3 regions of the Micromonospora sp. WMMD987 genome follow, and region 1 is predicted to be linked to each of the others. Evidence: riboswitches for the same ligand, from Rfam matches in the RefSeq annotation. Region 1 holds a riboswitch; each other region holds the start of a gene.
What was found. A riboswitch is a leader RNA that binds a small molecule or an ion and turns the genes downstream of it on or off. The one in region 1 is predicted to bind cobalamin.
Positions count from the first base shown of each region.

Region 2: linked by a shared signal. The riboswitch ahead of cobN (cobaltochelatase subunit CobN) and the one ahead of metE (5-methyltetrahydropteroyltriglutamate--homocysteine S-methyltransferase) in region 1 are both predicted to bind cobalamin.
Region 3: linked by a shared signal. The riboswitch ahead of O7612_RS12445 (ribonucleoside-diphosphate reductase subunit alpha) and the one ahead of metE (5-methyltetrahydropteroyltriglutamate--homocysteine S-methyltransferase) in region 1 are both predicted to bind cobalamin.

Region 1 covers NZ_CP120861.1:3,883,133-3,890,573, forward strand. Annotated here, with positions in the region: gene O7612_RS16345 (transcriptional repressor) at 55-513, opposite strand; gene O7612_RS16350 (superoxide dismutase) at 599-1,213, shown strand; gene O7612_RS16355 (superoxide dismutase) at 1,216-1,476, shown strand; gene alaS (alanine--tRNA ligase) at 1,703-4,348, shown strand; gene O7612_RS16365 (superoxide dismutase) at 4,345-4,599, shown strand; cobalamin riboswitch at 4,720-4,933, shown strand; gene metE (5-methyltetrahydropteroyltriglutamate--homocysteine S-methyltransferase) at 5,047-7,284, shown strand.
Region 2 covers NZ_CP120861.1:3,315,261-3,322,701, forward strand. Annotated here, with positions in the region: gene O7612_RS13925 (FUSC family protein) at 1-308, shown strand, start outside; gene O7612_RS13930 (MFS transporter) at 405-1,628, shown strand; gene O7612_RS13935 (aldo/keto reductase) at 1,702-2,601, shown strand; gene O7612_RS13940 (hypothetical protein) at 2,691-3,026, shown strand; cobalamin riboswitch at 3,192-3,321, shown strand; gene cobN (cobaltochelatase subunit CobN) at 3,629-7,333, shown strand.
Region 3 covers NZ_CP120861.1:2,951,694-2,959,134, forward strand. Annotated here, with positions in the region: gene O7612_RS12440 (ribonucleotide-diphosphate reductase subunit beta) at 1-24, opposite strand, end outside; gene O7612_RS12445 (ribonucleoside-diphosphate reductase subunit alpha) at 78-2,453, opposite strand; cobalamin riboswitch at 2,573-2,791, opposite strand; gene O7612_RS12450 (helix-turn-helix transcriptional regulator) at 2,820-3,707, opposite strand; gene O7612_RS12455 (oxidoreductase) at 3,836-4,738, shown strand; gene O7612_RS12460 (hypothetical protein) at 4,794-5,513, shown strand; gene O7612_RS12465 (TetR/AcrR family transcriptional regulator) at 5,606-6,199, opposite strand; gene O7612_RS12470 (PEP/pyruvate-binding domain-containing protein) at 6,207-7,441, opposite strand, start outside.

The sequences.
Region 1 (7,441 bases):
GACGCCCGGGTCTGACCGGAGCCGGGGCACATTGCGCACCGGCGGGTGCGGTCCTCAGCGGGTCGTCGTCCGGCACCGCGCGCACCGACCGTAGACGACGACACCGTGGGGATGACCCGACGGATCCGTGTCGACCCCGACGGCGCGGGCGGCGGCCAGGCTCGCCGCAACCGCCTCGGCCGGCAGCTGCCGCATGTCGCCGCAGGAGCCACAGACGGCATGGTGATGGGCGTCGTCGGCGAGCCCGAAGGTCGTCGTTCTGCCGACCGGCACGGTGTGGGCGATGCCCAGCTCGACCAGTTGCCGCAGCACCCGATGCACCGTCGACAGTTCCACGACCACGCCACGGGCGAGCAGGGCTCGATACACCTCGCTCACGGTGAGGTGCCCGCGGCCACCGACAGCGTGGGCGAGTTGGTCGAGCACTCCGCGGCGGGCCGCGGTGTTGCGCAGGCCAGCGCGGCGTAGTCGCTGCACCGCGGCGTTCACCCGCTCGGTCTCCGACGTGGTCAACCGCCGCTCCTCGCCGCGCAGTCACCGGTTCTATTGCAAGATAGTGGCAAGAGCATAGTTACGGCAGCAACCACGAGGAGTTCTGATGGCGGTCTACACCCTGCCCGATCTGCCCTACGACTACGGCGCGCTGGAGCCGGCCATGTCGGGCCAGATCCTGGAGCTGCACCACGACAAGCACCACGCCGCGTACGTCAAGGGCGCCAACGACGGCCTGGAGCAGCTCGCCGAGGCCCGCGCGAAGGGGGACTTCTCGACCCTGGTCGGCCTGGAGAAGACGTACGCGTTCAACCTGTCCGGGCACGTCTTGCACACGATCTTCTGGGGCAACCTGTCCCCGGACGGCGGTGACCGTCCCGACGGTGAGCTGGCCGCCGCGATCGAGGAACACTTCGGCACGTTCGACGCGTTCGCCGGGCAGCTGTCCGCCGCCACCAAGGGTGTGCAGGGCTCCGGATGGGGCGTGCTGGCCTGGGAACCGCTCGGGCAGCGGCTGATCGTGGAGCAGGTCTACGACCACCACGGCAACGTCGGCCAGGGCTCCATCCCGCTGCTGGTCTTCGACGCCTGGGAGCACGCCTACTACCTGCAGTACCGCAACGTCCGGCCGGACTACGTCGACCGGCTGTGGAACCTGGTCAACTGGTCGGACGTGATCGCCCGCTTCGACGCCGCCCGCGCCACCACGCCGAAGATCTGACGGTGACCAGCCCCACCCCGGCAGCGGCCGAACTGGTCCAACGCGCCGCCGGGGTCATCGCGGCCAAGCATCGCGGTGACCTCGGCGGCGCCGAGGAGCTGCTCGCCGCGTTCGGTTCCGAGCAGGCCAAGAGCCTCGGCTTCTACCTCCTGGCGGACCTGGGCCTCGGGCTGCTCCGCGCGCAGAGCGGCCAGTCCATGGACGATCTCGTACGGGAACTGTCCCTGCTCGTCGCCGTCACCGCCACCCCGCCCGACAGCTGACGGCGGTGGTCATCCGGTCGGTGCCGACGGCGCCACCAGACGTGCCGACGGCACCGACCGGAACGCCCGAGCCCGCGCGGCGCCTGCCGTCTTCCCCCGGCCGGCCCGCCGGCCGCGCCGCGCCGCGGGCCAGCGAGCGGGACGGTCGACCGTGGGGCGTCCCGAACCGCCTCACCCTCCTGCCAATATGATGCAGTTGCAAAGATGAGGCAACAAAGGGGGCGTTGTGCAGACGGCGGAGATCAAGCGGCGCTTCCTGGCGCACTTCGAGGCCAACGGACACACGGTGGTGCCCTCGGCACCGTTGCCCGCGATCTCGGATCCGAACCTGCTGTTCATCAACGCCGGAATGGTGCAGTTCGTCCCCTACTTCCTCGGCCAGCAGGCCGCGCCCTACCGGACGGCCACATCGGTGCAGAAGTGCATCCGGACGCCGGACATCGACGAGGTCGGTAAGACCAGCCGGCACGGCACGTTCTTCCAGATGAACGGCAACTTCTCGTTCGGCGACTACTTCAAGGCCGGGGCGATCCCCCTCGCCTGGGAGCTGTCGACCACCCCGGTGGAGCAGGGCGGTTTCGGGTTGGACCCGGAGCGGATCTGGGCGACGGTCTACCTGGACGACGACGAGGCGTACGACCTGTGGCTCAAGACCGGCGTGCCGGTCGAGCGCATCGTGCGGCGGGGCAAGGCGGACAACTTCTGGTCGATGGGCATCCCCGGCCCGGCGGGTCCCTGTTCCGAGCTGTACTACGACCGCGGCCCGGCCTACGGCGCCGAGGGCGGTCCGGAGGTCGACGAGGATCGCTACCTCGAGTTCTGGAACCTGGTGTTCATGCAGTACGAGATCGCCGACGTGGCGTCGAAGACCGACTTCCGGATCATCGGCGAGCTGCCGAACAAGAACATCGACACCGGGATGGGCCTGGAACGGATCGCCTCGATCCTGCAAGGGGTGGACAACCTCTACGAGATCGACGAAGTACGTCCCATTCTGGCCAGGGCCGCCGACCTGACCGGCAAACGGTACGGTGTGCACTCCGGGCAGGCGGCCAGCCAGTCCCACCCCGACGACGTCCGCCTGCGGGTCATCGCCGACCACGTCCGTACCGCGCTCATGCTCATCGGCGACGGGGTCAACCCGTCCAACGAAGGCCGGGGCTACGTGCTGCGGCGGATCATGCGTCGGGCGATCCGCGCCATGCGCCTGCTCGGCTGGCAGGGCAAGGCCCTGCCCGAGCTGCTTCCCGTCGCCCGCGACTGCATGGCCCCGTCGTACCCGGAACTCGCCGCCGACTTCGACCGCATCTCCTCGGCCGCCTACGCCGAGGAGGACACCTTCCTCGGCACGCTGCGCGCCGGTACCACCATCCTCGACACCGCGATCGCCGAGACCAAGAAAGCCGGACGCTCGTCACTGCCCGGCGACAAGGCGTTCCAACTGCACGACACGTACGGCTTCCCGATCGACCTCACCCTGGAGATCGCCAACGAGCAGGGCCTGACCGTGGACGCCGACGGGTTCCGGGCACTGATGACCGAGCAGCGCACCCGCGCGAAGGCCGACGCGAAGGCCCGCAAGACCGGCCACACCGACCTGTCGGCCTACCGGACGGTGCTGGACGCGCACGGACCCACCGACTGGTTGGCCTACGAGACGCTCGACACCGAATCCCGGGTCGTCGCGATCTGGTCCGGCGGCGCGACGGTGGACACCGCCGGGGCCGGCGACATCGTCACCGTCGCACTGGACCGCACCCCGTTCTACGCCGAGAGCGGCGGACAGGACTCCGACGCCGGCCTGCTCACCGGCCCGAACCTGCGCGCCGAGATCATCGACGTGCAGCGACCGGTCAAGGGCCTGATCGCGCACACCGTCCGGATCCTCGACGGCAGCCTCGCCGTCGGTGACCCGGTGCACGCCGCGGTCGACCCCGAGTGGCGCATCGGCGCCCGGCAGGCCCACTCGGGCACGCACGTCGTGCATGCCGCGCTGCGCCAGGTCCTCGGGCCGAACGCGCTGCAGTCGGGCTCGTACAACCGGCCCGGCTATCTGCGCCTGGACTTCGCCTGGCGCGGCGGCCTGACCGACACCACCCGCAGCGAGATCGAGGAGGTCGCCAATCTGGCGATCCGCCGTGACCTGCCCGTCGAGGTCCGCCACCTGCCGCTGGCACAGGCCCGCGCCGAGGGCGCCCTGGCCCTGTTCGGCGAGACCTACGACGACACCGTCCGGGTCGTCGAGATCGGTGGCGAGTGGTCCCGCGAGCTGTGCGGCGGCACCCACGTCGCGCACTCCGCGCAGATCGGCTCCCTCGCCCTCACCGGCGAATCGTCGGTCGGCGCCGGCCAACGTCGCATCGAAGCGGTCACCGGGATCGAGGCGTTCCGCTACCTGGCCCGCGAACGTGACCTCGTCAGCCAACTCGCCGCCCAGCTCAAAGCCCGCCCCGAGGAACTCCCCGACCGGATCACCACCCTGCTGGCGCGACTCAAGCAGACCGAACGCGAGGCCGACGACCTGCGCGGCCGGCTGATCGACCTGGACGCCGACACGTACGCCGCCAACGCCGTCGACCTCGACGGCGTCGCCTACGCCGGTATCACCACCACCGGCGACGCCCGCCGTCTCGCCGAGAAGGTCCGCGATCGCCTCGGCCGTCGCCCCGGCGTCGTCGGCGTCGTCGCCGGGGCGAGCATCGTCGTCGCCGTCACCCCCGCCGGTGTGCACCGCGGCCTGGCCGCCAACGACCTGATCAAGAGTCTGCTGGCCGGTAAGGGCGGTGGCAACGCCGCGTCCGCCCAGGGCAGAGCCGACGCGGATCCGGCGGAGCTGCTCGACCGGCTGCGGGACCTCGCCCGCGCCGCATGACACCTGACGCCGCTGACCTGCTGGCCGGGATGCAACGTGCCGTGGGGATCGTCGCCGCCCGCCACCGCGGCGACCTCCCCGGCGTCCAGGCGCTCACCGACGCGTTCACCGACGACGCCGAACGCGCCCACGCCTTCCTCCTGCTCACCGAACTCGCCCTCGCGATCACCAGCGACCACACCGGTAGGGAGTTACCCGTCATCGTCCGGGAGATCTCCCTGCGCATCGCCGCCCTCGCCGCCGCCGACTGACCCCACCACCCCAGGTCCCGCCGCCACCGTCCGGCACCCGCACAACAGGATCCGGCCCGGAGACGAACACGTCTGGCACGCGCCCCGGACGCCGGCCGCGGCGGGCGGCGGTGGGGCGGTAGGATCGCGGGCGGTGCTGGTTCGCCCCTCCCGTGCGCGGGTGGGGCGTCGTAAGAGGGAACCCGGTGCGAGACCGGGACTGCCCCGCAGCGGTGAGTGGGAACGACCGCCGTCAACGAAGCACTGGACCGCACGGTCTGGGAAGCGACGGCCAGTAGGCGACCCTGTGTCACGCCCACGAGTCCGAAGACCTGCCAGCGCTGCGCGTACCGCCGGTACGCGCCGTCGGCGGCCTCTCGGGAGGGCCAGGGCGGAATGCCGGTTACGCCGTGGCGTATCCGTCTTCCTCTCGGGTGGTCGTCGGACACCGCGAGGGAAGGACCACCTGTGACCACCTCATTCGGGCAGAGCACCGTGCTCGGCTATCCCCGTATCGGTTCCCACCGCGAGTGGAAAAAGGCCGTCGAGGCGTACTGGGCCGGCACGCTGGACGCCGCGGGCCTGGAGGACGTCGCGGCCGGGCTGCGGGCCGAGGTGTGGCGGACGCTGCGTGACGCCCGGCTCGACGCGATCCCGTCCAACACGTTCTCCTACTACGACCACATGCTCGACACCGCCGTCGCGGTCGGTGCGGTCCCCCGCCGGTTCGCCCGGCTCGGCCTCGGTCACCTCGACACCTACTTCGCCATGGCCCGTGGTGTCGATGCCGCGCCCGCGTTGGAACTCACCAAGTGGTTCGACACCAACTACCACTACCTGGTGCCGGAGATCGACCCCGACACCGTGTTCGCGGCGAATCCGGCAAAGGCGCTGGGCGAGTATGCGCAGGCACGTGACCTCGGCATCACCACCCGTCCGGTGCTGGTCGGGCCAGCCACCTTCCTGCTGCTGGCCAAGGGCGACGACCCGTTCGCCCGGCTCGACGACCTGGTCGACACGTACGCCCGGATCCTCACCGCCCTGGCCGACGCGGGCGTGGCCTGGATCCAACTGGACGAACCCGCCTACGTCGCCGACCGCACCCCGGCCGAGATCGACGGTCTGCGGCACGCCTACCGACGCCTCGGTGAGCTGCCCCACCGCCCCCGGATCTTCGTCGCCACCTACTTCGGTGACCTCGGCGACGCGCTGCCGGCGCTGCTGGACACCCCGGTCGAGGCGGTCGGCCTGGACCTGGTCGCCGGCCCGGGCAACCTGCACCGGCTCGCCGCAGCCGGTCCCCTGCGCGGCAGGACCGTCGTCGCCGGTCTGGTCGACGGGCGCAACATCTGGCGCACGGATCTACGCGCCGCTGTCGCCGCCGGTGCCACGGTCGGCGGACTGGCCGACCACGTGGCGGTGTCCACGTCCTGTTCGCTGCTGCACGTCCCGGTCGACCTGTCCGCCGAGACCTCCCTCGACCCGGAACTGTCCGCTCGACTCGCGTTCGCCCGGCAGAAGGTCGACGAGGTGGTCCTGCTCGGCCGGGCGCTGCGCGACGGCACCACCAGCCTGCCGGCCCCGCCGCCGTCCGTCCCGCCGGCGTGGCGGCACGATGACGTACGCGGCCGGTTGGCGGCGCTGCGCCCCACCGACCGGCACCGCGGCGACTACGCCGAGCGGGCCGCCCGCCAACAGGAACGGTTGGGGCTGCCGGACCTGCCGACCACCACGATCGGCTCGTTCCCGCAGACCACCGAGCTGCGCCGGGCCCGTGCCGCACACCGCGCCGGCACTCTCGACGACGCCGGCTACACGCAGCGGATGCGCGCCGAGGTGGAGCAGGTCATCCGGTTGCAGGAGCGGCTGGGCCTGGACGTGCTGGTGCACGGTGAGCCGGAGCGCAACGACATGGTCCAGTACTTCGGGGAGCAGCTCGACGGTTTCGCCGCCACCACGCACGGCTGGGTGCAGTCCTACGGCTCCCGGTGCGTCCGCCCGCCGATCATCCACGGGGACGTGGCCCGCCGTGCCCCGATGACCGTCGAGTGGTCCACCTACGCGCAGTCGCTGACCGACCGCCCGGTCAAGGGCATGCTCACCGGCCCGGTCACCATCCTGGCCTGGTCGTTCGTCCGTACCGACCAGCCCCTGGCCGACACCGCCGACCAGGTCGCGCTCGCGCTGCGCGACGAGTGCCGCGACCTGGAGGCCGCCGGGATCCGGATCATCCAGGTCGACGAACCCGCCCTGCGGGAGACCCTGCCGCTGCGCCGGGCCGACCAGACGGCGTACCTGGACTGGGCGGTGAACGCGTTCCGTCTCGCCACCAGTGGCGTCGCCGACGACACCCAGATCCACACCCACCTGTGCTACAGCGAGTTCGGCGAGGTGATCACCGCGATCGACGCTCTCGACGCCGATGTCACGAGCATCGAGGCGTCCCGCTCGAAGATGGAGATCCTCGACGACCTCGCCGCGATCGGCTACCGCCGGGGCGTCGGCCCCGGGGTGTGGGACATCCACTCGCCCCGCATCCCGCCCCACGATGAGGTGGTCGACGCGCTCCACCGGGCCGTCGCGGCCGTGCCCGCCCGGCGGTTGTGGGTCAACCCGGACTGCGGTCTGAAGACCCGTGCCTACGCCGAAGTCGAGGCGTCCCTCCGACACCTGGTCGCAGCCGCCATCGAGGTCCGCCGGAGCTGATCGGGCAGGTACGGGCGGGCTCCCTCACGGAGTCCGCCCGTACCTCCTGCGCATTCCGCCTACGGGCAGGCCCGGGCGGCTCGGGTGAGTGCCCTGGGTGCGGCTGGTGTCCGTCTCCTTTGCCGAGTCGGGTGAACTCGACAGGGAGCGGTGCGGT
Region 2 (7,441 bases), 570 kb from region 1:
CGCCCGAGCTGGGCGCCGCGCTGCGCGACCTGTCCCGGGCCGTCGAGGCGGCCGGTCGGGCGCTCGCGGCCGACCTGGAGGGCGCGGAGGAGGTCGGCGACCGGCACGCCGAGGACGCCGACCGGGCCGCCCTGGCGGCGGTGCGGACCGCCGGGCGGCTCTTCACCCCCGGCCAGAGCCTGCCGCTGGCGATGATCGTCGGCCAGATCCGGGCCACCGCCATCGACCTGTTGCGCGGGGTACGCGCCGACGACGACGCCGCCGTGCTGGCCCGGGTGGACGAGGCGCTCGGGCTGCCCGCGCTCTGACGCGCCTGTGGTAAGGAGCGCATACCGCTTGTGGGCGTGACGGATCCGGTGTGAGATCGACGGCGGCACCGTCATACCCGGAAGGACCGCACCGTCGTGAGCGTAACCAGCCCACCCCACAGCGCCGTACCCGCGGCGGTGCTGGCCGCCCGCAACGGCGTCACCGTGGTCTTCGCCCTCAACGGGCTCGCCGTGGCCACCTGGTTCGCCCGGGTTCCCGCCGTCCGGGAGGCGCTCGGTCTCAGCGCCGGCCGGCTCGGTCTGCTGCTGCTGGCCATGTCCGGCGGCGCGGTGCTGGCGCTGACCAGCGCCGGCCTGGTGACCCAGCGGTTCGGCCCCGCCCGCACCGTGGTCGGCTCGACGGTGCTGGTGGCGGCCGGGCTGGCCGGGGTGGGCCTGGCCGCCGGCCCGCTCGGTTCGCTGCCCGGCGTCGCGGTCGGCCTGTTCGCCCTCGGCTACGGCTCCGGCACCTGCGACGTGGCGATGAACGTCGAGGGCGCGGCGGTGGAGAAGCGCCTGGGCCGTACGATCCTGCCCCGGTTCCACGCCGCCTGGAGTCTCGGCTCGGTGGCCGGCGCGGGCCTCGGTGCCGGCGCGGCCCGGCTCGGTGTGCCGATCAGCGTCCATCTCGCGGTGCTGGCGGCGCTGGTCCTCGGCGGCACCCTGCTCGGTGCCCGGCTGTTCCTGCCCGCCGCGCACGCCGAGGGCGGGTCGACCCGTCGCGGCGGCCTGCTCGCGGCCTGGCGGGAACCGCGCACCCTGCTCATCGGCGCGCTGGTGCTGGTGATGGCGTTCACCGAGGGCAGCGCGAACGACTGGCTGGCGGTCGCCTTCGTCGACGGCTACGGGGCCAGCGAGGCCGCCGGCGCCGCCGTCTTCGGGGTTTTCGTCGCCGGTATGACCATCGGTCGGACCGCCGGCACCGTGGCCATCGACCGGTGGGGCCGGGTGCCGGTGCTGGTCGGCACGATCCTGCTCGCCGCCGCCGGCTCGCTGCTGGCGGTGCTGGCCGGTTCCGGCCCGCTCGCCGTGGTCGGGGTGGTCCTCTGGGGACTCGGCGCGTCCCTCGGCTTCCCGGTCGGGATGAGCGCCGCCGCCGACGACGAGGACCGGGCTCCCGCCCGGGTCAGCGTCGTCGCGGTGATCGGCTACACGTCGTTCCTGGCCAGTCCGCCGCTGCTGGGTCTGCTGGGGGACCGGGTCGGCATCCTGCACGCCCTGCTGGTGGTGCCGGTGCTGCTGCTCCCGACGCTGGCCCTGGTGCCGGCGACCCGCCCGCCGGCCGGACCGAAGCCCACCGCGCCGACAGTAAAAAGCTAGCAGTCACCGACCGTCACCGGTATCGGCTGCGCGCCCGATCACCCGGGCGGCCGGTGCTGGCTAGGGTCGCCGGATGCCGACCGAGATCACCGCCGCAGCGGCGGACCGCTGGACCCTGGGTGACCGCACCGTGCACCGACTGGGGTTCGGCACCATGCGGATCACCGTGCACCCCGACCGGGACCGGGCGGTGCGCCTGCTGCGCCAGGCCGTCGACCTGGGGGTCGACCACCTCGACACCGCCGCCTTCTACGTCTCGCCGGGCGGCACGCTGCGGGTCGGCACCGGCCCCGCCCGGTACGCCACCGAGCTGATCCGCGCCGCGCTCGCCCCGTACCCGGAACACCTGGTCGTCGCCACCAAGGTGGGCATCCGGTACGACCCGGCCCTCGGCGTGCATGAGGAGGCCGGCCCGGCGCAGCTGCGCGCCCAGGTGGAGGAGAACCTGCGTCGCCTGGGCCGCGACCACCTCGACCTGGTCAACCTGCGGATCGTCAAGCGCCCGCCCCCGGACTCCGTGGCTGAACGCTTCGGCGCGCTGGCCGAGATGCGCGACGCCGGACTGATCCGGCACCTGGGCCTGTCCAACGCCCGCCTCGACCACCTCGACGAGGCGCAGGGCATCGCCCCGGTGGTCTGCGTGCAGAACAACTACGCCCTGGACAACCGTGGAGACCAGGACGCCCTGATCCGCGAGTGCGCCGCCCGGGGGATCGCCTACGTGCCGTACTTCGCGTTGGCCGGGACCAACCGGGAGGGCGGGGCGCGCACCGACCACGCCCCGGCGGTCCTCACCGTCGCCCGCGCCCACCACGCCACCCCGCAGCAGGTACGGCTCGCCTGGATCCTGCACCAGGGTCCGCACGTGCTGGCCATCCCCGGCACCGGGGATCCGGCCCACCTGGTCGAGAACGTCGCCGCCGGCGCGCTGCGGCTCAGCCCCGACGACCTGACCGCCCTCGACCGGTCGTGAGGGGTTCGCAGCAGACTGTCACCGAGTTCGCAGTGTCCTACCAGGTAGGGATGCTGCACTGGAGGGACGCCGAGGAGAGGAGCGGGCAGATGGGCTGGATCCACCGGCGGCCCTGGGTCGCCGAGAGCATCCCGACCAGGCTCGACCGGGAGGCCACCCGGGAGGACCTGACCGCGTTGACGGACTTCGTGACCACCCACCGTGGAGTGGAGTTCTATCTGGAACCCGAGACCACCGCCACCGACACCACCGTGGTGGCGATCGCGCACGACGGGGAGTGGATCCGCCGCCGTGCCGGCTCCCCGCGGGCGGCGGCGAAGCTGGCCCACCGGCACGCGGTGCCGCTGTACGAGGCGGCGAAGATCGGTTATCCGGAACGGATGCGCGCCTGGAACCGGCTCCACCCCGAGCGCCGCGCCCGCTGACCGCCGCGCCCACCGACCGCCGCAGCCATGTGCCGCCAGAGGCGCGGCTGCGGCGGTCCGGTGCTGTTCGGCCTCGTCACCGGGTCGCCGGGTGCGCCGCCGGGCCGGCCGCCGCCGTTGACCCGGGGTAAGGAGTGTGGCAGCATTCGCGGCCTGACGGCAGTGAAGGAAGTCGGTGCGATTCCGACGCGGTCCCGCCACTGTCACCGGGGAGCGATCCCCCCTCGTGGGTCACGACCGTGCGTGTGCGGTTGGAAGGCCGGGGGTGAGCGTCGATCCGGGAGCCAGGATACTTCGGCCGTCGGAGAACCCCAGGGCGTGGACACCCGAGGAGGAACCGATGACGCGCAGCGTCGCCACCGGCCCGATGACGGCCGGTGATCCCCGCAGCATCGCCGAGCGTGTGCCGCCGCGTGCCGGCACCGTTCCCACCGCCGGCCGTCGCCGGGTCGGTTGGCCTGCCGGACACCGCTGACGCCCGGTCCGACCACCCTGCCGTCCGGCGGGGTGGTCGGTACCCCCGTCGCCGCTGACCGGCCTCCCTCCCGCCCCGACCGGCCCGGCCCCGTGGTCGAGCCGGCCGTCACTCTCCGGAGCCGCACGTGCGCATCCTGCTGCTGTCCACCGCCGACACCGACCTGCTCGCCGCCCGCGCCAGCGCCGCCGACTACCGGCTCGCCAACCCCACCCGGGTCGAGCGGGACGCCGTACCGGCCCTGCTCGACGGCGTGGACCTGGCCGTCGTACGACTGCTCGGTGGCCGGCAGACGTGGCCGGACGGCCTCGCCGCGGTGCTCGGCTCCGGCGTGCCCACGATCGTGCTCGGTGGCGAGGCGGTGCCCGACGCGGAGCTGATGGCGGCGTCCACGGTGCCCTCCGGGGTGGCCACCGAAGCCCTGTCCTACCTGGTCGAAGGGGGTGCGGAGAACCTCGCCCAGCTGGCCCGGTTCCTCGGCGACACGATCCTGCTGACCGGTGAGGGCTTCGACCCGCCCACCCCCACCCCGCCGTACGGCATCCTCGACCGCCGCCCGACGCCCCGCCCGGACACCGGGACCGGGGGGCCGCCGGACGGCGACGGGCGGCCCACGGTGGGGATCGTGTTCTACCGGGCGCACGCGCTGGCCGGCAACACCGGTTTCGTCGAGACCCTCGCGGACGCGGTCGACGCGGCCGGTGGGCACCCGCTGCCGATCTTCTGCGGCTCGCTGCGCGGACTCACCCCCGGCGACGGGCCGCTGGAACTCTTCGCCCGCTGCGACGCCCTCGTCGTCACCGTTCTCGCCGCCGGGGGGACGGTCGCCGCCGACGCCTCCGGCGGTGGTGACGAGGACGCCTGGGACGTCGGCGCGCTGGCCGCCCTCGACGTACCGGTGATCCAGGCGCTCTGTCTGACCAGCACCCGCGAGCAGTGGGCCGGCAGCGACGCCGGGCTCTCCCCGCTGGACGCGGCGATGCAGGTGGCCATCCCCGAGTTCGACGGCCGGATCGTCACCGTGCCGTTCTCGTTCAAACGGATAGACGCCGACGGGCTGTCGGTCTACGCAGCCGACGCCGAGCGGGCCGCCCGGGTCGCCGGGATCGCCGTCCGGCAGGCCCGGCTGCGGCACCTGCGGCCCGCCGACCGGCGGCTGGCGGTCGTGCTCAGCTCCTACCCGACGAAACACTCCCGGGTCGGCAACGCCGTCGGGCTGGACACCCCGGCCTCGGCGGTACGGCTGCTCGCCGCCCTCGCCGCCGCCGGCTACCACCTCGGCGACGCGCCACCGCCCACCGACGGCGACGCGCTGATCCACGCGCTGATCGCCGCCGGTGGCCACGACGTCGAGTGGCTCACCCCGGAACAGTTGTCCGCCGCCGAGGCCCGGGTGCCCGGGGAGACCTACCGGCGCTGGTTCGACCAGGTGCCGGCCGACCTGCGGGACCGGATGCGGGAACACTGGGGCGAGCCACCCGGCGGGCTCTACACCGACGGCGGTGACATCGTCCTGGCCGGGCTGCGGTTCGGCAACGTCACCCTGCTGATCCAGCCGCCACGCGGCTTCGGCGAGAACCCGATCGCCATCTACCACGACCCCGACCTGCCGCCCAGCCACCACTACCTGGCCGCGTACCGGTGGCTGGCCGCACCCGTCGACGACGGCGGCTTCGGCGCGGACGCCGTGGTGCACCTCGGCAAGCACGGCACCCTGGAATGGCTGCCCGGCAAGGGCCTCGGGCTGGCCGCCGACTGCGCCCCCGACGCCGTGCTCGGCGACCTGCCGCTGGTCTACCCGTTCATCGTCAACGACCCCGGCGAGGGCACCCAGGCCAAGCGGCGGGCGCACGCCGTCGTCGTCGACCACCTGGTGCCCCCGATGGCCCGCGCCGAGACCTACGGCGACCTGGCGAAACTCGAACAGCTCCTGGACGAGTACGCCACCGTGCAGGCGCTCGACCCGGCGAAGGTGCCGGTGGTCCGGGGGCAGATCTGGGAGCTGGTGCGCGCCGCCGAACTGCACCACGACCTGCACACCGAGGCGATGCCCGCCGCCGACGACTTCGACGACTTCGTGCTGCACCTCGACGGCTACCTGTGCGAGGTCAAGGACGTGCAGATCCGCGACGGACTGCACGTCCTGGCCGAGGTGCCCACCGGGGAGGCCCGGGTCAACCTCGTCCTGGCCGTGTTGCGCGCCCCCCAGGTGTGGGGCGGCAGCCGTACCCTGCCCGGCCTGCGGCAGGCCCTCGCCGCCGGCTACGGCCTGGACGAGCAGGTGCTGCTCGCCGAGCCCGGGGCGCGGGTGGCGGTGCCGGCGGCGCTGACCGACGTCGTGGACGGGCCGGCGGTCACCGCCGCCGACGCCGTGGACCTGATCGAGGCACTGGCCCGCCGGCTCGTGCTCGGCATGGAGACCCTCGGCTGGGATCCCGTCCGCGCCGACGCGGTGGTCGCCGAGGTGACCGGTGCCGACTGCCCCGACGCCGTCGCGGTGCTGCGTTTCGCCGCCCGGGAGGTGGTGCCCCGGCTGGACCGCACCACCGACGAGATCACCCACACCCTCGGTGCGCTCGCCGGCCGGTTCGTGCCGCCGGGGCCGTCCGGGTCGCCGACCCGGGGCCTGGTCAACGTGCTGCCCACCGGCCGCAACTTCTACTCCGTCGACCCGAAGGCGATCCCCAGCCGCAACGCCTGGGACGTCGGGGTGGCGCTGGCCGACTCGCTGCTCGCCCGCTACCTCGCCGACACCGGGGAGTACCCGCGGTCGGTCGGGCTGACGGTGTGGGGCACCAGCGCCATGCGGACCCAGGGCGACGACATCGCCGAGGTGCTGGCCCTGCTCGGCTGCCGGCCGGTGTGGGACGACCGGTCGCGGCGGGTCACCGGCGTCGAGGTGGTGCCGACCGCGGAGCTGGGCCGGCCCCGGGTCGACGTGACGGTCCGCATCTCCGGCTTCTTCCGGGACGCGTTCCCGCACGTCGTCGCCCTGCTCGACGACGCGGTCCGGCTGGTCGCCGCCCTCGACGAGCCGGCCGAGGAGAACTACCTGCGGGCGCACGTGGCCGCCGACCTCGCCACCCACGGCGACGAGCGGCGGGCCACCGCCCGGATCTTCGGCTCCAAGCCGGGGGCGTACGGGGCGGGGCTGCTGCCGCTGATCGACGCCCGGAACTGGCGTACCGACGCCGACCTGGCCGAGGTGTACGCCGTCTGGGGCGGCTACGCCTACGGCCGGGGCCTGGACGGGCGGGAGGCGCGGGCCGACATGGAGCGTTCCTTCGCCCGGATCGCGGTGGCGGCGAAGAACCAGGACACCCGCGAGCACGACATCGTCGACTCCGACGACTACTTCCAGTACCACGGCGGGATGGTGGCGATGGTCCGGCACCTGACCGGGGCCGCGCCGGCCGCCTACGTGGGTGACTCGGCGATGCCGCACGACGTACGCACCCGCACCCTCGGCGAGGAGACCCGCCGGGTGTTCCGGGCCCGGGTGGTCAACCCGAAGTGGATCACCGCGATGCGCCGGCACGGCTACAAGGGCGCGTTCGAGCTGGCCGCCACCGTGGACTACCTGTTCGGCTACGACGCCACCGCCGGTGTCGTCGACGACTGGATGTACGAGAAGCTCGCCGAGGCGTACCTGTTCGACGAGCCGACCCGGGAGTTCCTGGAACGGTCGAACCCGTGGGCGCTGCGCGGCATCACCGAACGGCTCCTGGAAGCCGCCGACCGGGGCCTGTGGACCGCACCCGAACCCGTCACCCTGGACCGTCTCCGCGAGACGTACCTGGCCACCGAGGGCGACCTGGAGGAGCGACAGTGAGCGCGAGGAGTGAGCCGGGTCTGCGAGCCCCGCAGTCGCGAACGGAAGGACCACGGTGAGCGCGAGGAGTGAGCCGGGTTTGCGAGCCCCGCAGTCGCGAGCGAGGGG
Region 3 (7,441 bases), 930 kb from region 1:
CATCGGGCGCAGGGTGAGGTCCATGCCGGGGTCGAGCAGCAGCTGCCGCCCGGCGGTACGGGGTTCGTCGACGGTGGTCACTGGCACGCCTCGCAGCTCTCGGGGTTCTCCAGGGAACAGGCCAGCGCCTCGGCGTCGGCCGCGACGGCCGAGGCGACGGTGACGGTGGCCTGCTGGATCCGGGTCGCCGGACGCGACCGCAGGTAGTAGGTGGTCTTCAGCCCGGACTTCCAGGCGTACAGGTACATCGAGGAGAGCTTGCCGATGGTCGGCGCGCTGAGGAACAGGTTCAACGACTGCGACTGGTCGACGTACGGCGCCCGCGCGGCGGCCAGGTCGATCAGTGCCCGCTGCGGCAGCTCCCACGCGGTGCGGAACAGCTCCCGCACCTCGGCGGGCAGCTCGACGATGCCCTGCACCGAGCCCTCGGCCCGCTTGATCCGGTCGCGGATCTCCGGCGTCCACAGCCCGCGCGCCTTCAGCTCCCGCACCAGGTACGTGTTGACCTGGAGGAACTCCCCGGACATGGTTTCGCGCTTGAACAGGTTGGACACCTGCGGCTCGATGCACTCGTAGCAGCCGGCGATCGACGCGATCGTGGCGGTCGGGGCGATCGCCACCAGCAGCGAGTTGCGCAGGCCGTGCGCCGCGATCCGGGTACGCAGCGCGGCCCAGCGCCCGGTCTGGGTGGGCTCGGCCCCCCACAGGTCGGGGTGCAGGTCACCCCGGGCCGCCCGGGTCTGCGGGTACGCCGGGTGCGCGCCGAACCGTTCGGCCAGGTCGGTCGAGGTCTCCAGCGCGGTCAGGAAGATCTCCTCCTGCACCCGGGTGGACAACTCCCGGGCCGCCGCCGAGTCGAACGGCAGGCGCAGCGCGAACAACGCGTCCTGGAGCCCCATCAGCCCCAGCCCGACCGGCCGCCAGCGCGGGTTCGAGGCCGCCGCCTGCTCGGCCGGGTAGTAGTTGATGTCGATCACCCGGTCCAGGAACACCACCGCCGTCCGGACGGTCTCGCGCAGTTTGTCCCAGTCGACGCCGTCGCCGGTCAGGTGCGCGCCCAGGTTGACCGACCCCAGGTTGCACACGGCGGTCTCGGTGTCGCTGTTGACCTCCAGGATCTCGGTGCACAGGTTGGACAGGTGGATCGTGTTGCCCGGCACACCGGTCTGGTTGGACAGCCGGTTGGACGGATCCTTGAACGTCATCCACCCGTTGCCGGTCTGCGCCAGGGTGCGCATCATCCGTCCGTACAGGTCCCGTGCCCTGACGGTGCGGACCGCATTCTTCTCGGCGACCCGGTACGCCGCGTCGAACTCCTCGCCGTACAGGTCGGGCAGTTCCGGGGCGTCCGACGGGTCGATCAACGACCACTCGCCGTCGGCCTCGACCCGGCGCATGAACTCGTCGGGGATCCAGTTGGCCAGGTTGAGGTTGTGGGTACGCCGGGCCTCCTCGCCGGTGTTGTCCCGCAGCTCCAGGAACTCCTCGACGTCCGGGTGCCAGGGTTCCAGGTAGACGCAGGCCGCCCCCTTGCGCCGGCCGCCCTGGTTGACCGCCGCGACCCCGGCGTCGAGGGTCTTCAGGAACGGCACGATCCCGTTCGACCGGCCGTTGGTGCCCCGGATCAACGCGCCCCGGCCGCGCACCCGCGTGAAGGAGATGCCGATGCCGCCGGAGAACTTCGACAGCTTCGCCACCTGGTGGTACCGCTCGTAGATCGAGTCCAGCTCGTCGCGCGGCGAGTCGACCAGGAAACACGACGACATCTGGGTGTGCCGGGTGCCCGAGTTGAACAACGTCGGGGAACTCGGCAGGTAGGCCAGCGACGACATCAGCCGGTAGAACCCGACCGCCTCGTCGGGCGTGGTGGACAGCCCGCAGGCCACCCGCAGCAGCCAGTACTGCGGGGTCTCCACCACCAGCCGCGACCGCGGGTGCCGCAGCAGGTACCGGTCGGCCACCGTCCGCAGCCCGAAGTACTCGAACCGCAGGTCACCTGTGGGGTCGACAGCGTGGTCGACCTGCCCGGCGTGCCGGGCCACGAACGCGGCGGTGTCGTCGGCGATCAGGCCGAGACCGTGGGCGTACCGGACGGACTGGCTGAAGCCCGCCACCGCCTGCCCGCGTACCTCCTTCGCCACGGATGCGGCCAGCAGCCGCGCCGCCAGCCGGGAGTACTGCGGTTCCGTGCCGATCAGCTCCGCCGCCGTCTGGATCGACAGCCTGTCCACCTCGGCCGTGGTCGCCCCGTCGTAGAGGCCGGCGACCGTCGTGGTGGCCACCCGCAGCGGGTCCACCTCGGGCAGGTCGGTGGCCCACCGCCCGACCGCTCTGACGATCCGGTCGACGTCCACCGGCTCGGTGCCGCCGTCGGGCGTGCGCACCCGCAGCACCGGCCGGCGCGGCTCCACCTCGCCCACACCGGGTGGGGGACTCTCCTGTACGACCGTCATGACCTCTCCTCGCCGTCACCGATGACCATCGGACGCGGGAGAACGCCAACGGGCGCGGCGCGACGGCCGCCCCGGAACCTGGCGTCGGTCGTCCCGCGCGACCTCAGGCCGCCGCGCGCGGCAGCGCACGGCGCGCTGGCAGGTCTTCGGACTCGCGGGCCTGACCGGGGTCCACCGGTCGCCTACTGGCCGTCGCTTCCCGGACCTCGCGGTCCAGTGCTCGATGACGGCGGTCGTTCCCACTCACCGCTGCGGGGCAGTCCCGGATTTCCACCGGGTTCCCTGTTGCCTCGACCGCACCCGTCCGGGTGGGGCGAACCAGCTGCGTGGCACACCATATATGGCGTGCATGGGGGAGAGGCAACACTAGATGTCGCGGGGGCGTGTCGGATAACTCTCATCCGACCGTCCGGTGGCCCGCAGCGACGCCAGCAGCCGCAGCGCGTCGGCGTCGGCGCTGCCGGGCTCGGCGGTGAAGACCAGCATGACCGGCCCGGGGCTGCCGGGCAGCGGATAGGTGTCCCAGTCCAGGATGATGTCGCCGACCCCGGGGACCTGGAAGGTCTTGGTGCCGCTGACCGACTCGCGCACGTCGTGCCGGGACCACAGCCGACGGAACTCGGCGCTGCGGATGCTCAGCTCACCGACGATCGCGGTGGCCCGGGGATGGGTGGGGTCGGTGGCGACCGCGGCCCGCAACATGCCGATGTAGTCCATCGCCTGCCGCTCCCAGGCCGCGCACCGCCGCGTCCGCGTCGCCGCCTCGTCGAACATCAGCAGCAGCATGTTGAGCCGGTCCGGCGGGTGGCCGGCCGGGTCGCCGAGCAGCGCCACCGCCCACCGGTTCCAGGCGAGCAGGTCCAGGTGGCGGCCGAGCACCACCGCCGGGGTGTCCATCACCCGCAGCAGCCGCCGGGTGCTCTCCGGCACCCGCTCCGGACCGTGGTCCACCCGGGCCGGCACCGGCCGGCGGGCGGCGCGGGCCAGGGTGAACAGGTGCCGGCGTTCCCCGGCGTCGAGCCCGAGCGCGGCGGCGAGCGCGTCCAGCACGTCGTCGGACGGGCGGACCTCGCGACCCTGCTCCATCCGTTGGTAGTAGTCGGTGCTCAACCCGGCCAGCAGCGCCAGCTCCTCGCGGCGCAGCCCGGTGACCCGGCGGCGTCCGCCCGGCTCCAGGCCGACGTCGCGGGGGTGCAGCCGGCCGCGCCGGGCGCGCAGGAAGTCACCGAGTTCGCGGGCGTACGGATGGGTCATGGGGCCAGTGTGGCGCGGCCCGGACCGGCCCGGGTAGGTCTGCGGGACCTAGGCAACCGGGAACGACCGCGCCCGGCCGGTCCGCCCCTAGCGTCGACGCTCCCACCCCGACCGACCAGGAGCAGCAGATGACATGGACCACCGACCGCATCCCCGACCAGCACGGCCGCACCGCCGTCGTCACCGGCGCGAACTCGGGACTCGGCCTGGTCACCGCCGCCGCGCTGGCCCACCGGGGCGCGCACGTCGTGCTGGCCGTCCGCGACCCCGCCGCCGGTCGGCAGGCCGCCCGCCGGATCGGCGGGACCGTCGAGGTACGCGAGCTGGACCTGGCCTCGCTGGCCTCGGTACGGGCGTTCGCGGCGCGGCTGGCCGCCGACCATCCGGTGCTCGACCTGCTGGTCAACAACGCCGGCGCGGTGCTGCTCGGGCCGCGCCGCACCAGTGTCGACGGCCACGAGCTGCACCTCGCCACCAACCTGCTGGGCCACTTCGCGCTGACCGGCCTGCTGCTGGGCAACCTGGCCGCGGCAGGGGCCGCCCGGGTGGTCAGCCTCAGCTCGATCACCCACCGCAACGCGCACCTGGACTTCGCCGACCTGATGGGCGAGCGCGGCTACCGGGGCACCACAGCGTACGGCCGGTCCAAGCTCGCCACCACCGTCTTCGGCGTCGAACTGGACCGTCGGCTGCGCGCCGCCGGGTCGCCGGTCCTCAGCGTGCTGGCCCACCCCGGCGTCACCCGTACCAACCTGACTCCCCGGGCGTGGGAGCACCGGGGCCGGTGGGGCCGGGTGATCGCCCGGCTCGGCCTGCTGGCCACCCAGCCGGTGGAGCGGGGCGCGTTGCCCCAGCTGCGCGCCGCCACCGATCCCGGGGTACGGGGTGGCCAGTTCTTCGGCCCGGCCCGGTTCTTCCAGACCCGGGGTCCGGTCACCGAGGTCCGGTACAGCCCGGAGGCCGCCGATCCGGTCGTCGGCCGTCGGCTCTGGACGGCGGCCGAGGAACTGACCGGCGTCGGCTACCTCTGACACAGGGGCGCACTAGCATGGCTGCGGTCGGTGACGGCGGCGGAGACGAGGCGAGATGAGATGGCTGGGGCGGGTGCTGGGCGGTGGGAGCCGGCAGGTCCAGGAGGATCCGGTCCGGCAGGCGGCGCTGTCGGCCGAGGTGCGGCAGCGGTTCGGCACCCACCTGGCCGTCCGACCGGCCGACCAGGTGGCGGCGATCGTCGGCCTGCTCGACGACGGGGACGGCCTGGCGGTGGCGGCCGCGATCGTCGGTGAGTTCGCCGCCGCGGCCCACGCGGACCTGCTGGCGCAGACGGCGGAGCTGTACCGGCGTACCGGTCACCGGTTCCCGGTGGACCGGCGCAACTACCGGCCCCTGTGGCGGGAGGCCGGCGGGCGGCTGCACTGGCCGCTGTTCGCGCTGCCGGGCGGCCTGCACCCGTACGTGCACGTCGCCGCCGCCGCCACCGTGGTGGGGGCGCGGGCGTCGCAGCTGGTCCGGGCGACCGACCCGCATCCCCTGCTCGCCCACCTGTTCGAGGTGCTCGACCTCACCACCTGCGGCTGGGAGTACGGCCGGGTGCGGGTGGACCACGACGGGGCGTCACTGGTCGGTCGGCTGATCTCGACCACCCGGGACGTCCGGGCGGCGATGAAGGAGCCCCCGTCGCTGCCGCCGTCGGTGCGCGAACTCATGCGCACCAACCGGACGGTCGACGTCTTCGACCTCACCGGCGGCCGGGTCGTCGGCACCATCAACGTGGGCGGTGAGCTGCGACCGGCGCTGCTGACCTGACGCCGGGCCGACCGGCGGCCGACGCGGCTGCCGCCGGCCGGGTCCGCCGACCGCCGTCGACGCCCCGGTCCGGCGCACCGCCCACGACCGGGTCAGGCGAAGACCAGTTCCAGGTGGTGGTCGAGGACCGCCGTCGCCTGCTCCGGGGTGTACTGCCCGCCGAGCAGGTACATCCCCAGTCCCTCCACCAGCGCCAGCAACCCCGCCGCGGCGTCCGACGCTGCCCCTGCCCGGCCGGCGGGTGACGCCGGTGGACGCGGCAGCAGCCCGGCGACGAACTCCACCAGTTGCTCGGTGTCCGGCCGCAGGCCGGGAGCCGCCGCCGGGTGCAGGGCGGTCCAGGACAGGAACGCCAGCGCCACCCGGCCGTCCGCGCGGGCCGCCTCGTCCAGCGGCAGCAACGCCTCCAGCAGGGTGCGCAGCAGCAGTCGGGGCGCCGGGTCCGGGCCGAGCGCCGCGACCGCCGACTCGACCCGTGCCCGGCCCCGGTCGCGGACGACGGACAGGGCGAACGCCATCATCTCGTCCTTGGTGGTGAAGTAGTGCTGCACCATCCCGGCGGAGACCCCCGCCTCGGCGGCCACGTGCCGCAGGCTCACCGCCTCCAGGCCCCGGTCGGCGGCGACCCGCATGAGCGCGTCGGCGATCAGGGTGCGCCGCTGGCGGGGGTCGACCCTCTTGGGCATCGGGGTCCTACCGTCCCGTCGTCACGGTGCCGGCCGCACCGTCCACGGTGACCACCTGGCCGGTGACGATCCGCGAGGTGACGCCCGGCACGCTGATCACGGCCGGAATCCCGTACTCGCGGGCCACCGTGGGGCCGTGCGCCATGATCGCGCCGGTCTCGGTGACCAGGGCCGCGGCGGTCAGGAACAGCGGCGTCCAGCCCGGGTCGGTGGTGGCGGTCACGAGGATCTCCCCGGGTTCGAGGTACGCGGTGGCCGGGTCGGTGATCACCCGGGCCGGGCCGGTCACCCTACCCGTCGCCGCCCCCACGCCCCGCAGCAGTCCCTCCCCGTCGTCGCTGGCCGGCAGGGTGCTCTCCACGTCGGTCCCGTCGGAGAGGATCGCCACCGGCACCACCCGGCGGCGCAGTTCGCGCCGGTGCGTCGCCCGGCGTCGGGCGACCAGCCCGGTCAGGTCGGCGCCGTCGAGGGCCGCCTCGACCTCGTCGAGGGTGAGGAACATGACGTCGTCCGCCACCGGGAACAGCGTCGCCCCGATCAGCAGCAACTGCTCGCGGACGGCCTGGAGCCGGTACAGTCCGGCGAACTTCCCGGACTCCCGCAGTCCCGCCAGCCGCCGCGCCCGCCGCAGCAGGAAGACCGCGATCCGGCCCCGGACCGGGCGCTGCCGGACCGCCCGCGCGGCCAAGCTGTCGAGCGCGGCCCCGGCGGCTTCGGCGGCCTCGGCGAAACGCCGGTCGGGGGCCAGCGCGGGGTCGGTGAGCCGCAGGTAGTTCGCGATCGCCGCGAAGACCGGGGTGGGGTCCTCGGCCCAGCGCGGCACGCCGACGTCGGCCTCGGCCGCGGCCCGGTGGCCGTAGCGGGACAGGAAGGCGGACAGGTCGATCTCGGGCAGCCCGCCCCGGAGGTACCGGGCCGCCAGCTCGGCCGGTGGCGTGTCGAGGAGCAGCTCGCGGTGCGGCCGGGCGGCCGATGCCAGCGCCCAGAGCGCGAGGTCCATCTCGATGGTCACGTTGTGCGGGACGCCGCGCAGCACGGCGTGGATCTCGTCCTCGGTCGCGACCCCCTTGAGGAGCTGGGCGGGCAGGGCCGAGGCGAGCATGCCGGCCACGATCGGCCAGGTGAGGTCGTCGGCTGTCCCGTGGCCACCCTCGCCGTGGTCGCGGACGAACCGCAGCCGCTCGTGGGGCGTGTGGAGTTCCGGCGCCGTCGACTCGGCCCGGAGCCGGTCGACGGCGGCGA